3 regions of the Halomonas alkalicola genome follow, and region 2 is predicted to be linked to each of the others. Evidence: riboswitches for the same ligand, from Rfam matches in the RefSeq annotation. Region 2 holds a riboswitch; each other region holds the start of a gene.
What was found. Region 2 has a riboswitch for thiamine pyrophosphate ahead of B6N23_RS13190 (sodium:solute symporter family transporter). Riboswitches for the same ligand answer to the same signal wherever they lie in the genome.
Positions count from the first base shown of each region.

Region 1: it holds a riboswitch for thiamine pyrophosphate, as region 2 does, so the genes downstream of both, tenA (thiaminase II) here and B6N23_RS13190 (sodium:solute symporter family transporter) in region 2, are expected to answer to the same signal.
Region 3: it holds a riboswitch for thiamine pyrophosphate, as region 2 does, so the genes downstream of both, thiM (hydroxyethylthiazole kinase) here and B6N23_RS13190 (sodium:solute symporter family transporter) in region 2, are expected to answer to the same signal.

Region 1 is NZ_CP131913.1:1,159,098-1,164,537, reverse strand. Features, by position in the region: partial or broken gene B6N23_RS05595 (IS5 family transposase) at 1-205, opposite strand, end outside; gene thiC (phosphomethylpyrimidine synthase ThiC) at 321-2,225, opposite strand; gene tenA (thiaminase II) at 2,302-2,970, opposite strand; TPP riboswitch at 3,057-3,192, opposite strand; gene B6N23_RS05580 (CDP-alcohol phosphatidyltransferase family protein) at 3,235-3,981, opposite strand; gene B6N23_RS05575 (zinc-dependent alcohol dehydrogenase) at 4,211-5,239, shown strand; gene B6N23_RS05570 (6-pyruvoyl trahydropterin synthase family protein) at 5,241-5,440, shown strand, end outside.
Region 2 is NZ_CP131913.1:2,780,313-2,785,752, forward strand. Features, by position in the region: gene B6N23_RS13175 (sensor domain-containing diguanylate cyclase) at 1-1,601, shown strand, start outside; gene B6N23_RS13180 (peroxidase-related enzyme) at 1,712-2,299, shown strand; gene B6N23_RS13185 (HNH endonuclease) at 2,370-3,125, shown strand; TPP riboswitch at 3,221-3,331, shown strand; gene B6N23_RS13190 (sodium:solute symporter family transporter) at 3,321-4,727, shown strand; gene B6N23_RS13195 (TenA family protein) at 4,724-5,419, shown strand.
Region 3 is NZ_CP131913.1:2,294,791-2,300,230, reverse strand. Features, by position in the region: gene gloA (lactoylglutathione lyase) at 1-204, opposite strand, end outside; gene B6N23_RS10960 (DUF6482 family protein) at 411-755, shown strand; gene B6N23_RS10955 (C40 family peptidase) at 820-1,314, shown strand; TPP riboswitch at 1,377-1,479, shown strand; gene thiM (hydroxyethylthiazole kinase) at 1,515-2,336, shown strand; gene thiE (thiamine phosphate synthase) at 2,326-2,943, shown strand; gene mntR (manganese-binding transcriptional regulator MntR) at 3,078-3,554, opposite strand; gene B6N23_RS10935 (metal ABC transporter solute-binding protein, Zn/Mn family) at 3,770-4,639, shown strand; gene B6N23_RS10930 (metal ABC transporter ATP-binding protein) at 4,620-5,420, shown strand.

The DNA of each region.
Region 1 (5,440 bases), 1.6 Mb from region 2:
ACCGGTTATAGCGCATGTAGACAGTGTGCCAGCGACCGAAGGCGTCGGGCAGATCACGCCAGGGAGCGCCTGTCCGGGCGATCCACAGGACGGCTTCCACGAACAAGCGATTGTCCTTGGCCGTCACCCCGCGATCTGAAGCTTTGCCGGGGAGCATGTGCTCGATGCGCTCCCATTGGTCATCACGTAGCATTAGCCGAGGCATAGATCACCGAAAAATGCTGATATTCTAAATCAGCCCGATCTCCATCGGCAATTGTTAACGCACCCTAGCCAAACTCAGCGTTGAGTGCGCTGCATGCGCCTGGCTTACACCACCTTCACACCTCCTGGTAGAGCTCACTGCCCTTCTGGCGGAACTTCTCCGCCTGCTCCTCCATGCCTTTCATCACCGCATCGGCGTCGCCGGTGAGGCCGTGCTCGGCGGGGTAGTCGCGCACTTCCTGGGTGATCTTCATGGAGCAGAACTTGGGGCCGCACATGGAGCAGAAGTGGGCCACCTTGGCGGAGTCCTTGGGCAGGGTCTCGTCGTGGTACTCCCGGGCGGTGTCCGGGTCGAGGCCGAGGTTGAACTGGTCCTCCCAGCGGAACTCGAAGCGCGCCTTGGAGAGCGCGTTGTCGCGGCGCTGGGCGGCCGGGTGACCCTTGGCGAGGTCCGCCGCATGGGCGGCGATCTTGTAGGTGATGATGCCGGTCTTGACGTCGTCCTTGTTGGGCAGGCCGAGGTGCTCCTTGGGCGTGACGTAGCAGAGCATGGCGCAGCCGAACCAGCCGATCATGGCCGCGCCGATACCGGAGGTGATGTGGTCGTAGCCCGGGGCGATGTCGGTGACCAGCGGGCCCAGGGTGTAGAAGGGCGCCTCGTCGCAGTACTCGAGCTGCTTGTCCATGTTCTCCTTCACGAGATGCATGGGCACGTGGCCGGGGCCTTCGATCATCACCTGGACGTCGTGCTTCCAGGCGATCCTGGTCAGCTCGCCCAGGGTCTTGAGCTCGGCCATCTGCGCCTCGTCGTTGGCGTCGGCCACCGAGCCGGGGCGCAGGCCGTCGCCCAGGGAGAAGGCCACGTCGTAACGCTTGCAGATCTCGCAGATCTCCTCGAAGTGCTCGTAGAGGAAGCTCTCACGGTGATGGTAGAGGCACCACTTGGCCATGATCGAGCCGCCCCGGGAGACGATGCCGGTGACCCGCTTGGCGGTGAGCGGCACGTAGCGCAGCAGCACGCCGGCGTGGATGGTGAAGTAGTCCACCCCTTGCTCGGCCTGCTCGATCAGGGTGTCGCGGAATACCTCCCAGGTGAGGTTCTCGGCGATGCCGTTGACCTTCTCCAGCGCCTGATAGATCGGCACGGTGCCGATGGGCACCGGCGAGTTGCGGATGATCCACTCGCGGGTCTCATGGATGTTCTGCCCGGTGGAGAGGTCCATGATGGTGTCCGCGCCCCAGCGGATGCCCCAGGTCATCTTGTCGACCTCCTCCTCGATGGAGGAGGTCACCGCAGAGTTGCCGAGGTTGCCGTTGATCTTCACCAGGAAGTTGCGGCCGATGATCATCGGCTCCGATTCCGGATGGTTGATGTTGCAGGGAATGATCGCCCGGCCGGCAGCGACTTCTGCGCGCACGAACTCCGGGGTGATCTCCTCGGGCAGCCGGGCGCCGAAGCCCTGGCCCGGGTGCTGGTGGCCCAGGATGCGCTCCACCTCTTCGGTGCCTGAGTACTTCGCAGAGAGCGCCTGCCGCCTCTGGTTTTCCCGGATGGCGATAAACTCCATCTCCGGGGTAATGATGCCCTGGCGGGCGTAGTGCAGCTGGGTAACGTTCTTCCCTTCCTTCGCGCGCCGCGGCGTGCGGGTCAGGTCGAAGCGCAGCTGGGCGAGCGTCGGGTCGTTGGCGCGGCGCTTGCCGTACTCGCTGGTGGGGCCGTCGAGCTGTTCCGTATCGCCGCGTGCCTCGATCCAGGCGCGGCGCAGCTCGGGCAGGCCGCGGCGCAGGTCGATCTCGGCATTCGGATCGGTATACGGGCCGGAAGTGTCGTAGACCAGCAGCGGCGGATTCTCCTCGTCGGCGCCGGAGGTTTTCGTCGGCGAGAGCGAGATCTCGCGGAAGGGCACGCGGATATCGGGGCGTGACCCCTCCACATAGATCTTGCGCGAGCCGGGCAGGGGCTGGATGGCGGCCTCGTCGACCTTGGCGGTTTCGGCGAGGAAGTGGGCGGTCTTGCTCATGGCGTGAATCCTTGTCGTGGCTGTTGTTGTCGGGGGGAGTGGCCTTGGGTGTCAGGGGTGTGGTGGGGCGGCGGCGCTAGAGGGCGCGGTCCAGCCCCATCTGCCAGAAATCGATCTCGAGCCGGGTGGCGTCGCGGAACACCTGGGTGAGCTCGGCGAAGCGCGCCGGGGTGACGTCGGTCAGGCGGGCGTCGAGCCAGGCCTCCTCGGCGCGGCGGGCGGCCTGGAACTCCTCGCTCTCGTACATGGCGATCCAGGCGTCATAGGGGTTGGCATCGCCGCGGACCGTTTCGGCGCGGGCGTTGATCCAGTCGGCGATCTCGCCGTAGCCCACCAGGCAGGGGGCCAGGGCCACGTGCAGGTCGAGCAGGTCGCCGCGGTTGCCGGTATCCAGCACGTAGCGGGTATAGGCCATGGTGGCGCGGGCCTCGGGCAGCTCGGCCAGGGACGCTTCGGAGATGCCCCACTCGCGGCAGTAGCCCACGTGCAGCCCCAGCTCCAGGTCGACGATGGCCTTGAGCCCCTCATGGGCCTGACGCAGGTCGTCCAGGGTGCGGCTCTTGTAGGCGGCCAGGGCGTAGGCCCGGGCAAAGTGGATCAGAAACAGGTAGTCCTGCTTCAGGTAGTGGCGAAAGGCGCCCTCCTCGAGGGTGCCCTCGGCGAGACCGCGCACGAAGTCGTGTTCGATATAGGCGCGCCAGTCGTCCTGGCAGGCGGCGGTGAGGTCGCTGAAGCGGTAGCCCATCTTGCCTCCGATTGTCGGGTGACGATCCGGAGTGCGGGCGAGGGAGGGAGTGGGGCCTGGGGGGCGCGCTACACGGGGGTAGCCGGGGGAGGCCGCCGCTTGATTCCTACGCCGGTACTAACCGGATCAGGTTCAACGGGCCCCGCCGTGACGACCGCGCCGGTGTGGCGCACTGTCGTATAGCGATCTCAGCCGGTTCCACCGGCACCCCGTCAAGCGAAGGCCCACTCTAGCAGGCCCGGGGACATTTGCCAGCCCCGAGGCTTATCGATGGTGGTAGAGCCAGCGCACGTCCACGGCGAAGGAGAGGGTGAGCCCCGCCAGGGCGGTGGCGGCCAGCCAGGTGGCGATCAGGCCGGGCGTGGCCGGCAGCAGGGCGAGCATCAGCGCCGCCACCTGCCACACGCAGACCGCCTTGCGTCGCTGGCTGTCCGGCAGCTCGCCGGCGAGCCAGGGCCAGCGCCAGCTCGCCGCCACGAAGGCGTAGCGCATGGCGCCAATGGCCAGCACCCAGGGGCCGACGCGCTCCAGCAGCAGCAGCGCCAGGCAGAGCACCAGGATGAAGAAGGCGTCGAGCTCCATGTCGAAGCGGGCCCCCACGGCGCTGGCGCTGCCACTGCGCCGGGCGACCCAGCCATCCACGCCGTCCAGGGCCAGGGCGACCAGGGCGACGCCGAAGAGCCACTCTGTGTGGCTGGCCAGCAGGGCCGGGTCGGCCAGGGTGCCGGCCAGCAGGGCCACCAGCACGCCTCGCGCCAGGGTGACCCGGTTGGCCGCGCCCAGCCCGCCCTGGCGCATGGGGCGGCGGCGCAGGGCGCGCCACAGCAGGGCCGCCATCCCCAGGTAGGTGGCGATGGCCAGCGGCGCTACCCATGACCCCACCAGCCCCAGCGTGGCCAGAAGCCCGAGCAGGGTGAGACCGCCCAGCGCCAGCTCCATGGCCAGGCGCCAAGGCCGCGTCGCCTCGGCGGTCCCTTGCGCAGGCGGGTGGGATGAGAGAGGAGAGGGCATCCGGGCTCCCTGATGGTTGTTGATCGCCGCTGTCGATGGCCGTTGTCGATGGCCGTTGTCGACGGCCATGGTGGCGAGGCATAGCCGCTATGCTGAACGCGATGGGCTCATGACCACCACACTAGCAGTCGGCACCGCCCTGGGCCGCCGGCAGCGATAAAATTGTTCATTTGCATGTTACTGTACCATTATTGTAGAAGTATTCGCCCGCCTCACCGCTGGAGCCGCCATGTCCGTCGACACCGCCACCGCCTTCTGGACCCTGGCCCCGGGTCACGGTGAACTGCGCGCGGAGCCGCTGCCCGCCGCCGGCGAGGGGGAGGTCCGGGTGAGGGCGCTGTTCGGCGGCATCAGCCGCGGCACCGAGGCGCTGGTCTTTCAGGGGCGGGTGCCCGAGAGCGAGCGGCAGCGCATGCGCGCCCCCTTCCAGGTCGGCGACTTCCCCTGGCCGGTGAAGTACGGCTATGTCAGCGTCGGGGGGGTCGAGGCAGGCCCCGCGGCGCTGCTGGGCCGGGAGGTGTTCTGCCTGCATCCCCACCAGGACCGCTACGTGGTGCCGGCCGCCTCCGTCACGCCGCTGCCGGCGGGCCTGCCCGCCGCCCGGGCGGTGCTCGCCGCCAACATGGAGACCGCGCTCAACGGCTGCTGGGACGCCGAGCCGCGCCTGGGCGACCGCATCGCGGTGATCGGTGCCGGCGTGGTGGGCGCCCTGGTGGCCTGGCTCTGCGCGGCAATTCCCGGCACCCGGGTACGGCTGGTGGACGTCTCGCCGGGGCGGGCCGAGCTCGCCCGCGCCCTGGGCGTCGATTTCTGCCTGGCCGGCGAGGCGCCGGGGGACAACGACCTGGTGATCCACGCCAGCGGCAACCCCGAGGGGCTGCGCCAGGCGCTGGCGCTGGCCGGCGATGAGGCGCGGGTGGTGGAGATGAGCTGGTACGGCGATCGCGAGGCGAGCCTGCCGCTGGGGGAGGCCTTCCATTCCCGGCGGCTCAAGCTGATCGGCAGCCAGGTGGGCCGCCTGCCCGCCGAGCGCATGCCGCGCTGGGGCCACGCCCGGCGCCTGGCGCTGGCGCTCGAGCTGCTGCGCGATTCTCGCCTCGACGCCCTGATCAGCGGCGAGAGCGATTTCTCCGAGCTGCCCGCCCTGATGCCTCGCCTTGCCGCCGGGGCCGGCGAGGTGCTCTGCCACCGGCTGCGCTATGCCTCGCCCGACCGATTCGACGCCGACGGATCCGAATCCGACCGACTGGAGCCCTGACATGTACCGACTCACCGTTCGCGACCACGTGATGATCGCCCACAGCTTTCGCGGCGAGGTCTTCGGGCCCGCCCAGCGGACCCACGGCGCCACCTACGTGGTGGACGTCACCTTCCAGCGCCGCGAGCTCGACGACCATGACCTGGTGGTGGACATCGGCCTGGCCAGCGAGGCGCTCAAGGCGGTGCTCGCCGAGTTCAA
Region 2 (5,440 bases):
ACTCTGCCTGGTGGCTGCAGGTGGAGCTCGTCAACGCCAGCGAGGCGCCGTTGAGACGCCTGCTGGAGCTGGCCATGCCGCTGCATGACTATCTGGACGCCTGGGTGGTCGACGAGGGGGGGGAGGTGGTCGCCGAATGGCAGACCGGCAACCGGCGTGCCTTCGACACGCGCCCGGTGGCCCACCGCACCTTCGTGCTGCCCATCGTGCTGCCGCCCGGCGAGACGCGCCGCGTGATCCTGCGGTTGGATACCCACGATGGCCTCTTCGATGCCACGCCGCTCTACCTGCTGAGCGACGCCAGTTTCCTGCAGAAGGCCCAGCGCGAACTGATGGCCTTCAGCCTCTACTTCGGCGCCCTGCTGGCGCTGATGATCTTCAATCTGCTGCTGTTCCTGGCTATCCGGGAGCGCAGCCTGCTGCATTATGTGGTCTACCTCGGCACCTTCTTCGTGCTGATGTTCGCGGCGCGGGGCTTTGCCTACCAGTACTGGTGGCCGAACTGGCCGACCTTCAACAACCAGATGCTGCCGCTGACCATCGGGCTCTTCGCCGTCACCCTGGCCAGTTTCAGCAGCAGCTACCTCAACCTGCGCCGGCACGCGCCGCGACTGTCATGGGGGCTGCACGGGGTGGCGGGCCTGTGCCTGGCGAGTGCGCTGCCGGCGCTGCAGGGGCACTACGCTCCGGTGTTCCGCGTCATGATCCCCGCCGCCATCCTGCTCTCCCTGTTGATGCTCTCCGTGGCCGTGTGGCGCAGCTGGCTGGGCGACCGCCTGGCACAGATCTTCCTTGTGGCCTGGTGTGTGCTGCTGGTGGGGATCGCGCTCTACTTCCTGCGCGTGGCCGGGGTACTGCCCTATAACGTCTTCACCGAGTACGCCGTGCAGGCGGGCTCGGGCATCGAGTTCCTGCTGCTGGCCTTCGGGCTGGCCTACAAGATCAACCTGCTCAAGAACGAGAAGCTCGCCGCCGAGCGGGCCACCCATGAGCTGCAGCGCTCGCACAACCAGCGGCTGGAGGCCGAGGTGGATGAGCGCACCCGTGAGCTCGAAGCCGCCAACCAGCGGCTCGCCGCCATGGCCCGCACCGACCCCTTGACCGGGCTGCTCAACCGCCGCCAGTTCCATGAGCTCGTTGATGCGGAGCTCCTGCAGCGTCGCCGCAGCGGCCGGGCGCTGCTCTTCGCCGTGATGGATATCGATGCCTTCAAGGCCTACAACGACACCTACGGCCATCAGGCCGGTGACGAGGTGCTCAGGCGTGTCTCCGCGCTGCTGCAGCAACATTTCCGCCGCGCTGGCGACCGTCTGTTCCGCCTGGGCGGCGAGGAGTTCGGCCTGCTGCTGGAGGTCGATACTCTGGACCAGGGCCGGCATGTCATGGAGGCCTTCCGTCAGTCGTTGGAGGACCTCGCCATTCCCCACGTGCAGGCAGAGGGCGGAGTGGTCACCGCCTCCTTCGGGCTGGTCTGCTGCAATGACTTCCAGAGGGTGCCGGATGCCGAACGGCTCTACCGGGAGGCCGACGAGGCGATGTACCAGGCCAAGGACCGCAATCGCAACCGGGTGATGACCCGGGCCATCCTCGGCGAGACGTGAGCGGCGCTCGTGGCGCTCGTGGCGCTTGCGACGATCGTCCGCATGGACAGTCACTTGACGCTGACGTTAACTGGAGGTTTCCAACAACAACCACAACGCCAGGAGCCATCATGACCGCGCCCATCAGCCGCTTTCCCATCCCCGAATCGATCCAGGACCTTCCCGAGGACATCCGCGACGCCATGTTGGCGGTGCAGGAGAAGGCCGGCTTCATCCCCAATGTCTTCCTGATGCTGGCCCACCGCCCGGCCGAGTTCCGCGCCTTCTTCGCCTACCACGACGCCCTGATGGAGCGGGAGGCCGACACCCTCACCAAGGCGGAGAAGGAGATGATCGTGGTGGCCACCAGCGCCCGCAACCGGTGCCTCTATTGCGTAGTCGCCCACGGTGCCCTGGTGCGGATCTACAGCAAGGATCCGCTGCTGGCCGACCAGGTCGCCATCAACCACCGCGTCGCTGGCCTCAGCGAGCGCCACCGGGTGATGCTCGACTTCGCCATGCACAGCGGTCTCGAGGTCGGCGAGCTCACCGACGAGTGGCAGACCCGCCTGTTGGAGGTCGGCTTCACCCAGGACGACATCTGGGACATCGGCGCCATCGCCGCCTTCTTCGGCATGTCCAACCGCCTGGTCACCCTCGCCGGCACCCCGCCCAACGAGGAGTTCTACCTGATGGGCCGGGTGCCGCGGGAGAAGTAACGCCGTTGGCATCCAGAAGGGCTGCCGGTACGCTCGAAGATGAAAAGGGGAATGATGCGAGGCATGTTCAGTGGCGGAGCGTAAGGCATGGAGCGACCAAGACAGGCTGCAGGCGCTGGCGCTCTACTGCCGCCTGAGTTTTGGTCAGTTGCATCGTGAGCGGCCCGAGGTCATTCACCTGGCCGAGCAGATGGGGCGCTCTGCCAGCTCGGTGGCCATGAAGCTCTCCAACTACGCGAGCCTCGACCCAGAGGTACGGGCGCTGGGCAAAAAGGGGCTGTCGGGAGCCTCACGCCAGGATCGCCTGCTGTGGGAGCGCTTTATCGCCGACCCGGAGAGCGTCGCCGCCGAGAGTGAGTCGGCCTGGGTAGAACTCGATCCCTTTGGCGATAGCGCCGAGCCAGATGAGGATTACACCGGCAGCGAGGCCTATGCCCTGCAGCGACGGCGTATTGGGCAGTCGCTATTCCGCAAGGCTGTGATGGTGCGCTACGACACGCGATGCGTGATTACCGGGCTTCGTCACGAGGATCTACTGATTGCGAGCCATATCATGCCTTGGCAGGCGCGCCCAGAGTCTCGCCTCGATCCCGCCAATGGGCTCTGCCTCAACGCGCTCCATGACCGCGCCTTCGATAAGGGACTGCTGGCCATCGACGACCGGGACCGCATTCGCATCTCTCCTGAGCTGACCGGCGCGGCCCCCAACGGCCAGCTCAAGGCGCAGCTCCATGACCTCGAGGGCCAGCCCTTGATCCTGAGCCCTCGCGCCTTTCCAAACCGAGACTATCTCGCCTGGCACTTCCGGGAGTGCTTCCGACGCTGATACCCCCGGCGACCCCTGGCCGCCGGCCCATGGCCTCGCTATGATGCCTCCGGCCCGTCGTGTCGCCGACAGCGGCGGGCCCACACAATTCATTCACTTGTCGCCAGGGGAGTCCCGCCGCATCCGCGGGGGCTGAGAGGGCCAAGCGCCGACCCTGGAACCTGATCCGGTTCATACCGGCGGAGGAAGCGCGACATGCCTTACCTGACGTCTGCCGTGCTCGGCGCGGCGCTCCTGTGCTTTGCCTTTCTGGGCCTGCGGGCCCGCCGGGCCGACGGCCTGCTCGATGACTACGTCACCGCCCGCAACTCCCAGGGCGCCCAGGCCATCGGCCTGTCGTTCCTGGCCTCCAGCATGGGGGCCTGGATCCTCTTCGCGCCGCCGGAGATCGGCGCCTTCGTGGGGCCGGTGGCGCTGGCCGGCTACGCCATCGGCTCGTCGCTGCCCTTTATCGTGCTGGGGCTCTACGGCCCGGCGATCCGTCGCCACCTGCCGGAAGGGCGCAGCATCGGCGAGTTCGCGGAGTCCTGCTACGGCGCCGGGGTGCGGCGCTGGGTCTCCTTCGTCTCGGTGGCCTACATGGCGATCTTCCTGGCCGCCGAGCTCACCGCCATCGGCGCCATCGCCGCGCTGCTCTCCGACGTGCCGCCGGCGCTGGTGATCCTCGGGGTGGCGGTGGTCACACTGGTCTACACCACCCTGGGCGGGCTGCGGGCGAGCCTCGCCACCGACCGCTGGCAGGCCTGGCTGCTGCTGGCCCTGCTGGTGCTGGTGGGCGGCGTGGCCTGGTGGTGGCTGCCGCCGATGCCGGCCGAAGCCGTGATGCCCTCCATTCCCACGAGCAGTGCGCTCTCGGTGGCGCTCACCCTAGTGATCGCCGTCACCGCGGCCAACCTCTTCCATCAGGGCTACTGGCAGCGGGTATGGGCCGCCGAGGATGACCGCGCCCTGGCCCGTGGGGCCCTGCTGGGTGGAGCCAGCAGCCTGCTGGTGGTGATGGCCATCGGTGGGCTCGGCATGCTGGCAGCGATGCACGCGCTGCCCCTGGGCGAGCCGCCGATTCCCTTCTTCGCGCTGCTCTCCGCCGCGCCGGCCTGGCTGGGCTTGCCGGCCCTGGTGCTGGCGGTGACCCTGGTGGCCTCCAGCGTCGATACCCTGCAGAACGCCATCGCCTCCATGGCGGTGGCAAGCGTCGGCCGGCGCGGGCTCTCGGTGCGGGCGGCGCGCCTGGTCACGGTGGCGCTGATGCTGCCGGTGGTGTGGGTGGCCCTGCAGGGCTTCTCGGTGCTGCGCCTCTTCCTGATCGCCGATCTCCTGTGCGCCGCCATCCTGCTGCCGGTGCTGCTGGGCCTGTGGCGGCGCATGTCGCCGCTCGCCGCGGTGGCCGGCGGCGTGGCGGGCCTGCTCGGTGCGGTGCTGCCAGGCTGGATCACCCTGGGAAGCCTCTCCGCCGGCGTGCTGGCCGCCACCTTCCCGGACAGCATCCCGACGCTGCCGCCCTTCCTGGGGGCGCTGGTCGCCTCCACGCTGGTGAGCCTGCTGATCGCCTGGCTTCGCCCGGGGGCGAGATTCCAACCGACACTCCAAGGAGATGCCCGATGACGACTCGAGCCGACTGGACCGCCTGGGCGGCGCAGCAGGACGCGCCGCGCCTCACCGACTGGCTGCGCGAGATCAGCGAGCCCGACTGGTCCGCCACCGTGAACCACCCGCTCTTCGACGCCATGGCCGAGGGTCGCCTCGCCGGCACCGACTTCGCCGCCTACATGGTGCAGGACTACGGCTTCGTGGACCCCTTCACCGCGCTGATCGGCTTCGCCATCGGCCGTGCGCCGAGCATGGCCGACCGGGTGGTGCTGGGGCAGTTCATGGGCATGCTGACCAGCGACGAGAACAGCACCTTCCAGCGCACCTTCGAGGCCTTCGCGGTGCCCGCCGCCCAGCGCCAGGCGCCGCACTACCTGCCCGAGACCCGCGCCTTCCAGGTGCTGCTGCGCGAGACCGGTAGCGCCGGCGGCTATGCCGAGATCCTGGCGGCGCTGGTGGTCACCGAGTGGGTCTATCTGGAGTGGGCGCTGCGTATCACACGCGCAGAGGGGCTGCACCCGCTGGTGGGGGAGTGGATCGACCTGCACGACAACCCCGCCTTCCAGGACTTCGTGGCCTGGCTGCGCCAACGCCTGGACGAGGAGGCGGAAGGGCTCGATGACGCCGCCTTCACCCGCATGGCCGAATGCTTCCGCGAGACCATCGCCAGGGAGCGTGCCTTCCACGACGCCGTGATGCCGCGCTGAGCGGGCTGCGCGGGTAGCCGT
Region 3 (5,440 bases), 490 kb from region 2:
CTCCACCCGGGCCAGGAAGTAGAGCGAGAACTGCATCTCCTCGAAGTCGAGGCGGCGCAGCACCCGCATGCCGAACACCCGGGTATAGAAGGCCAGCGCCTTCTCGGGGTCCTTCACCCGCAGCATGGTGTGGTTGAGACGAAAACCGGCGCTATCGGCGGTGGGGGTCTGGACGCCGGGATGCTGCTCTCCATTGAAGCTCATGGGCTACTCCTGTCTGCCATGGGGAAACTGTCTTGTGTAGATGGGGACAGCGGCAGGAGTTTTCCAGTTCCGGCGACGGACAACTTGTACAACACCTTTCATTACTAAATCACGAAGCCACGATGGCGAAACAATCACGGCAACAGCGCCCAAATAGCTCTACATTGATTATACAAGATCGACAATCCACCCCCCTGGAGGTACCCATGTCTGCCCATGCCTATCAGCTGAGTGACCACATCACCCTCAAGGAGCTGGCCCGCGCCCTCTCCCAGGGGTTCTCGCCCATTGTCGAGGTGGAGTCTCTGGACGGCATCTATACGGTACGCCTCCACCATGGCACCGGCGTCTCTGAGCTCTCGGATGCCGAGGGACGCACCCTGACCTTCCTGGGCACCGGCGAGATTCGCGACAAGCTCGGCGAGCTCGGCCTGACCCACGGGGTGCTGACCTGGTCCGACCAGTGCGGCGACGAGATGATCGGCGTGCCGGGCCATGCCATGACGCCGGACGAGATGCTCGCCAACGGGACCCGCATCGCCTTTCGCTGAAGCTTTCCGAGCCGGGCGGCAGGCGCTAATGTAGAGGCATGTCCGTCTCTGCGGAGCTCCCCGCATGCCCACCCTGCCCCGTCCGGCCGCCTGGCGACTCACCGCGACCCTTGCGCTGCTCCTGCTGCTGGCCGGCTGCGCCGGCCGGGAACTTGCCGTGCATGACCCGGCCCCCGCAGAGGGGCTCTCCATCGAGCGGGCGCTGATCCTGGCCGCCGCCCAGAACGCCCTGGGCACCCCCTATCGCTTCGGCGGCAACTCCCCCGCGGGGCTCGACTGCTCGGGGCTGGTGGAGCTGGCCTACCGCGCCGCCGGCATCCCGGTGCCGCGCACCGCCGACGACCAGTTCCGCGCGCTGCCGTCCGTGGACCGGGCCCGCCCCGGCGACCTGCTGTTCTTCGATACCGCCGGACGCGGCAAGGCGAGCCACGTGGGCATCTACCGCGGCGACGGCCAGATGATCCACGCCCCGGGGCGCGGCCGCCGGGTGGAAACGGCGCCGGTGGAGATCGCCTACTGGCAGGAGCGCTTCCTCGGCGCCGCCGCCGCGGCGCCCTGAGACCCTCACCTCAGCCCCCTTGCCTGGCCCCTCCAGCCGCGTATGATCGAACACCAGCATCATCACCACGACAGGGGCGCCGCGCAGCAGCAGCTGGGCGGCTGAGAGGCACCCTTGGAACCTGAACCGGATCATGCCGGCGTAGGGAGTCGTGCAGCCCGGCGCTCGCCTGCCTGCACCTCCCGCGCCCGGGAGGCCCCATGCTCACCCCCCTTTCCCCAGCGCTGGATGTCGCGGCCCACCTGACACGGGTGCGCGAGCGCGCCCCGCTGATCCACAACATCACCAACCTGGTGGCCATGAACACCATGGCCAATGTGCTGCTGGCCATCGGCGCCTCGCCGGCCATGGTCCACGCTCGGGAGGAGGCCGCGGAGTTCACCGCCCTCGCCGACGCCCTGACGGTCAATATCGGCACCCTCTCGCCCCACTGGGTGGACGCCATGGACGAGGCCGCGGAAGCGGCCCGCCTGACCGGCAAGCCCTGGGTGCTGGACCCGGTGGCGGTGGGTGCCACCGCCTACCGGCGCGAGACCGGCGCGCGCCTGCTGGAGCGCCTGCCCACGGTGATCCGCGGCAACGCCTCGGAGATCATCGCTCTGGAGGCCCGCGGGGCCGGCGGGCGCGGCGTGGACAGCAGCGACCCGGCCGAGGCCGCCGAGCAGGCCGCCGTGCGCCTGGCTCGGCGCATCGGCTGCGTGGTGGCGGTGACCGGCGAGGTGGATCTCGTCACCGACGGCCGCCGCCTGGCCCGGGTGCGTGGCGGCCACCCGCTGATGCCGAGGGTCACCACCCTGGGCTGCTCGCTCACCGGGGTGGTGGCCGCCTTCCTGGTCGGCGCCGAGCATCCCTTCGAGGCCAGCGTGGCGGCGCTGGCCTGCTACGCCGCGGCCGGGGAGCTCGCCGGCGAGAGTGCCCGGGGGCCGGGCAGCTTCGCCGTAGCCTTCCTAGACGCCCTGCACGCCCTGGATGGCGAGACCCTGAGGGACCGACTGCGACTGGAGATGACCGATGAGACTTGATCTATCCCTGTACCTCGTCACCGACCCCGGCCTGTGCGCCGAGCGCGGCATGCTGGAAACCGTGGTGGTCGCGGTGCGCGGCGGCGTGACCGTGGTCCAGCTGCGCGACAAGCACGCCAGCGACGGCGAGATGATCGACCAGGCACGCCGGCTGAAGGCGGCCCTGGCCGGCAGCGGCGTGCCGCTGATCATCAACGACCGCCTGGCGGTGGCCGTGGAGAGCGGCGCCGACGGACTGCATATCGGCCAGGGCGACGGCGAGGTGGCGGCCGCCCGCGCGGCGCTGGGCGAGCGGGCGCTGCTCGGCCTCTCGGTGCAGACGCTGGAGCAGATGGCACGGGTGGACGCCGAGCGGCTTGACTACCTGGGGCTGGGGCCTGTTTTCGCGACCCCGAGCAAACACGACCACGCCGAGCCGCTGGGCTTCGACGGGCTTGCCCGGCTGGCAACGGCAAGCCCCCTGCCGGCGGTGGCCATCGGCGGGCTCAAGGCCGAACACGCCGCGGCGGTCCGCCAGGCCGGCGCCCAGGGCCTGGCGGTGATCTCGGCGATCTGCGGCCGCCCCGACCCGGAGGCCGCGGCGCGAGCAATCCGCGGCGGCCGATAACCACAGGCGCGGTGCCGGGGTAACCCAGGGCACTCGAGGCCGAGGCGCCGGGGCGGTCGGAAGGGAGCGGGGGGGGGGGGGCCGGAAGGGAGCGGGGGGACGGCCGTAACGAGGGGACAGGCGAAACGTCCGGATCAGGCGTCGCGGTGCGCCTCGGTAAAGCGCTGCATGATGTCCAGAGTCTCCTGGCTGACGTGGTGCTCCATGCCCTCTGCGTCGATCCGCGCCGTTTGATCACTGACCCCCAGCGCTCGTAGAAAGCGCAGCAGGATGGCATGCCGGCGACGCGACATTTCCGCCATTGCCTCGCCGCTCTCGGTCAGAAAAAGGGAACGGTAGGGCTGGCTAGAGACCAGTCCGTGGGCCTTGAGGCGCGTCACCATCTTGGAAACCGTGGCCTGACTGACACCCATGCGCGCCGCGATATCCGTGGCGCGGGCCTCCCCCTGATGCTTCAGCAGATCGCCGATGAGCTCCACATAATCCTCGAGAAGCTCGGTTTCGTGGGCGTTGCGTACGGCCGCATACTGCCGCGCGTGCTCTTCGCAAGGCGGCAGGGCATCCGCCTTGCTCAGGCGATCCGGCATCACATCGGCTGGGGTATCGTTCATCGCGCCAATATAGCCAATGTCTACCTGGCGCAGCAACTGAGCGCCGATAGGAATTTCCAATTACCCTACAAGTTAGCCTTGGCTAAGATATGGGTGTTACGCTCGCCGCTGAAACGCCCCGACCAGCAGCGGGACATCACCCTGATTCGGAGAGCAAGACGATGCCGATTCGCCCGCGCCCGATGCTCATCGCAGCCTGTGCCCTCAGCCTTTCGATGACGACGCAAGCCGACGAGTCCCCGCTCAGGGTGGTCACCACCTTTTCCATCCTCGGCGACCTGGTACAGCAGGTGGCCGGGGGCGACGCCCGGGTAGACACTCTGACCCCCGTGGGGGCGGAGGTGCACGAGTGGGAACTGATCCCCAGCAACTTCATCGCCCTGGAGGAGGCCGACCTGGTGTTCTTCAATGGCTACAGCCTGGAGCAGTGGATTGGCCAGGTGCGTGCCACGGTTGGGAGCGACGTACCGGTCGTCGCCCTGGCCGAGGAGAGCGGCTATGCCACCCGGCCCATCGTGACCGGCGATTATGCCGGCGACGCCGATCCCCACCTGTGGATGGACCCGCGCGCCGCCGCCGAATACGTGCGCGTCATTGCCGAGACGCTTGCCGAGGCACGCCCCGAGGCGGCAGAGGACTTCAGTGCACGCGGCGATGCCCTGAGCCAGTCGCTGCATGAGCTGCACGCCGAGCTGCTCGAGAGCATGGCGGCCATCCCCGATGACCGGCGCCTGCTGATCACCAGCGAGGCCGCCTTCATCTATTTCGCCGAAGCGTTTGGCTTCGAGCACGACGGCATCTGGGGCACCAACTCCGAGGATGAGGGCACGCCCAGTCAGATCATGCGTATCGTGGACCTCATCGAGGAACGTCGCCCTGCGGCCATCTTCTGGGAGAGCACCATATCCGATCGCCATGTACGCAGTGTGGCCGGCGAGACCGAGGTCGACATCGCCGGCCCCTTGTTCGTCGACTCGCTCAGCGAGCCGGACGGCGAGGCGCCCGACTATGCCAGCATGCTGCGCCACAACGCCCGCCTGCTTACCGAAACGCTGGGAGAGTCCAATGGTGAGTCCGGCCACTGATGGCATCCCTGCCCTCGAGATCAAGGGGCTCTACGCCGCCTACGGCCAGGAGCCGGTGCTCGAGAATATATCGCTGTGGCTGCCCCGGGGCCAGTGGACCGCCATCGTGGGGCCCAACGGCGGGGGCAAGTCCAGCCTGCTAAGCGTGGTAGTAGGCAGCCTCTCGCCCTTGCGCGGCGAGCTCAGGATCCTGGGCCAACCCTCGCTGGCCCAGCGCCAGGCCGGCTGCATTGCCTACATGGCCCAGCAGGAGCGCATGGAGTGGGACTTTCCCATCTCGGTGCGCGACACCGTGATGACCGGCCGCTTCGGGCTGATGCGTCAAGACCCGCTATGGCGGCGCCTGCTGCCCAGGCACTGGGCCAATCCCGAGCATCGGCTGGCCGTCGAGGAGGCCCTGGAGGCCGTCGACATGACCGAGCTGTCCGCTCGGCCCATCGGCGCACTGTCGGGTGGGCAAAAGAAACGCGTGATGCTGGCCCGCGCCCTGGCCCAGCGAGCGCCCATTCTGCTGCTGGATGAGCCCCTGGCCGGGATCGACCCGCCCAGCGAGGCGCTGATCATGGCCGCCCTCCAGCGCCAGCGCCGCGCCGGCACCACCATCATCATGGTGACGCATGACCTGGCAGGCGCTCGTCGCCATGCCGATCAGGTGCTGCTGATCAACCGCACCGTGGTAGGCATGGGAGCACCGGAGGAGATGCTCAAGGACAGCATGCTCGCCCGGCTGGCGGTCGGTGCCACCCGCATGCCTGCCGGAGAGGCCCCCGTTGCCGCTTGACGACCTCGCCACGAGCCTTA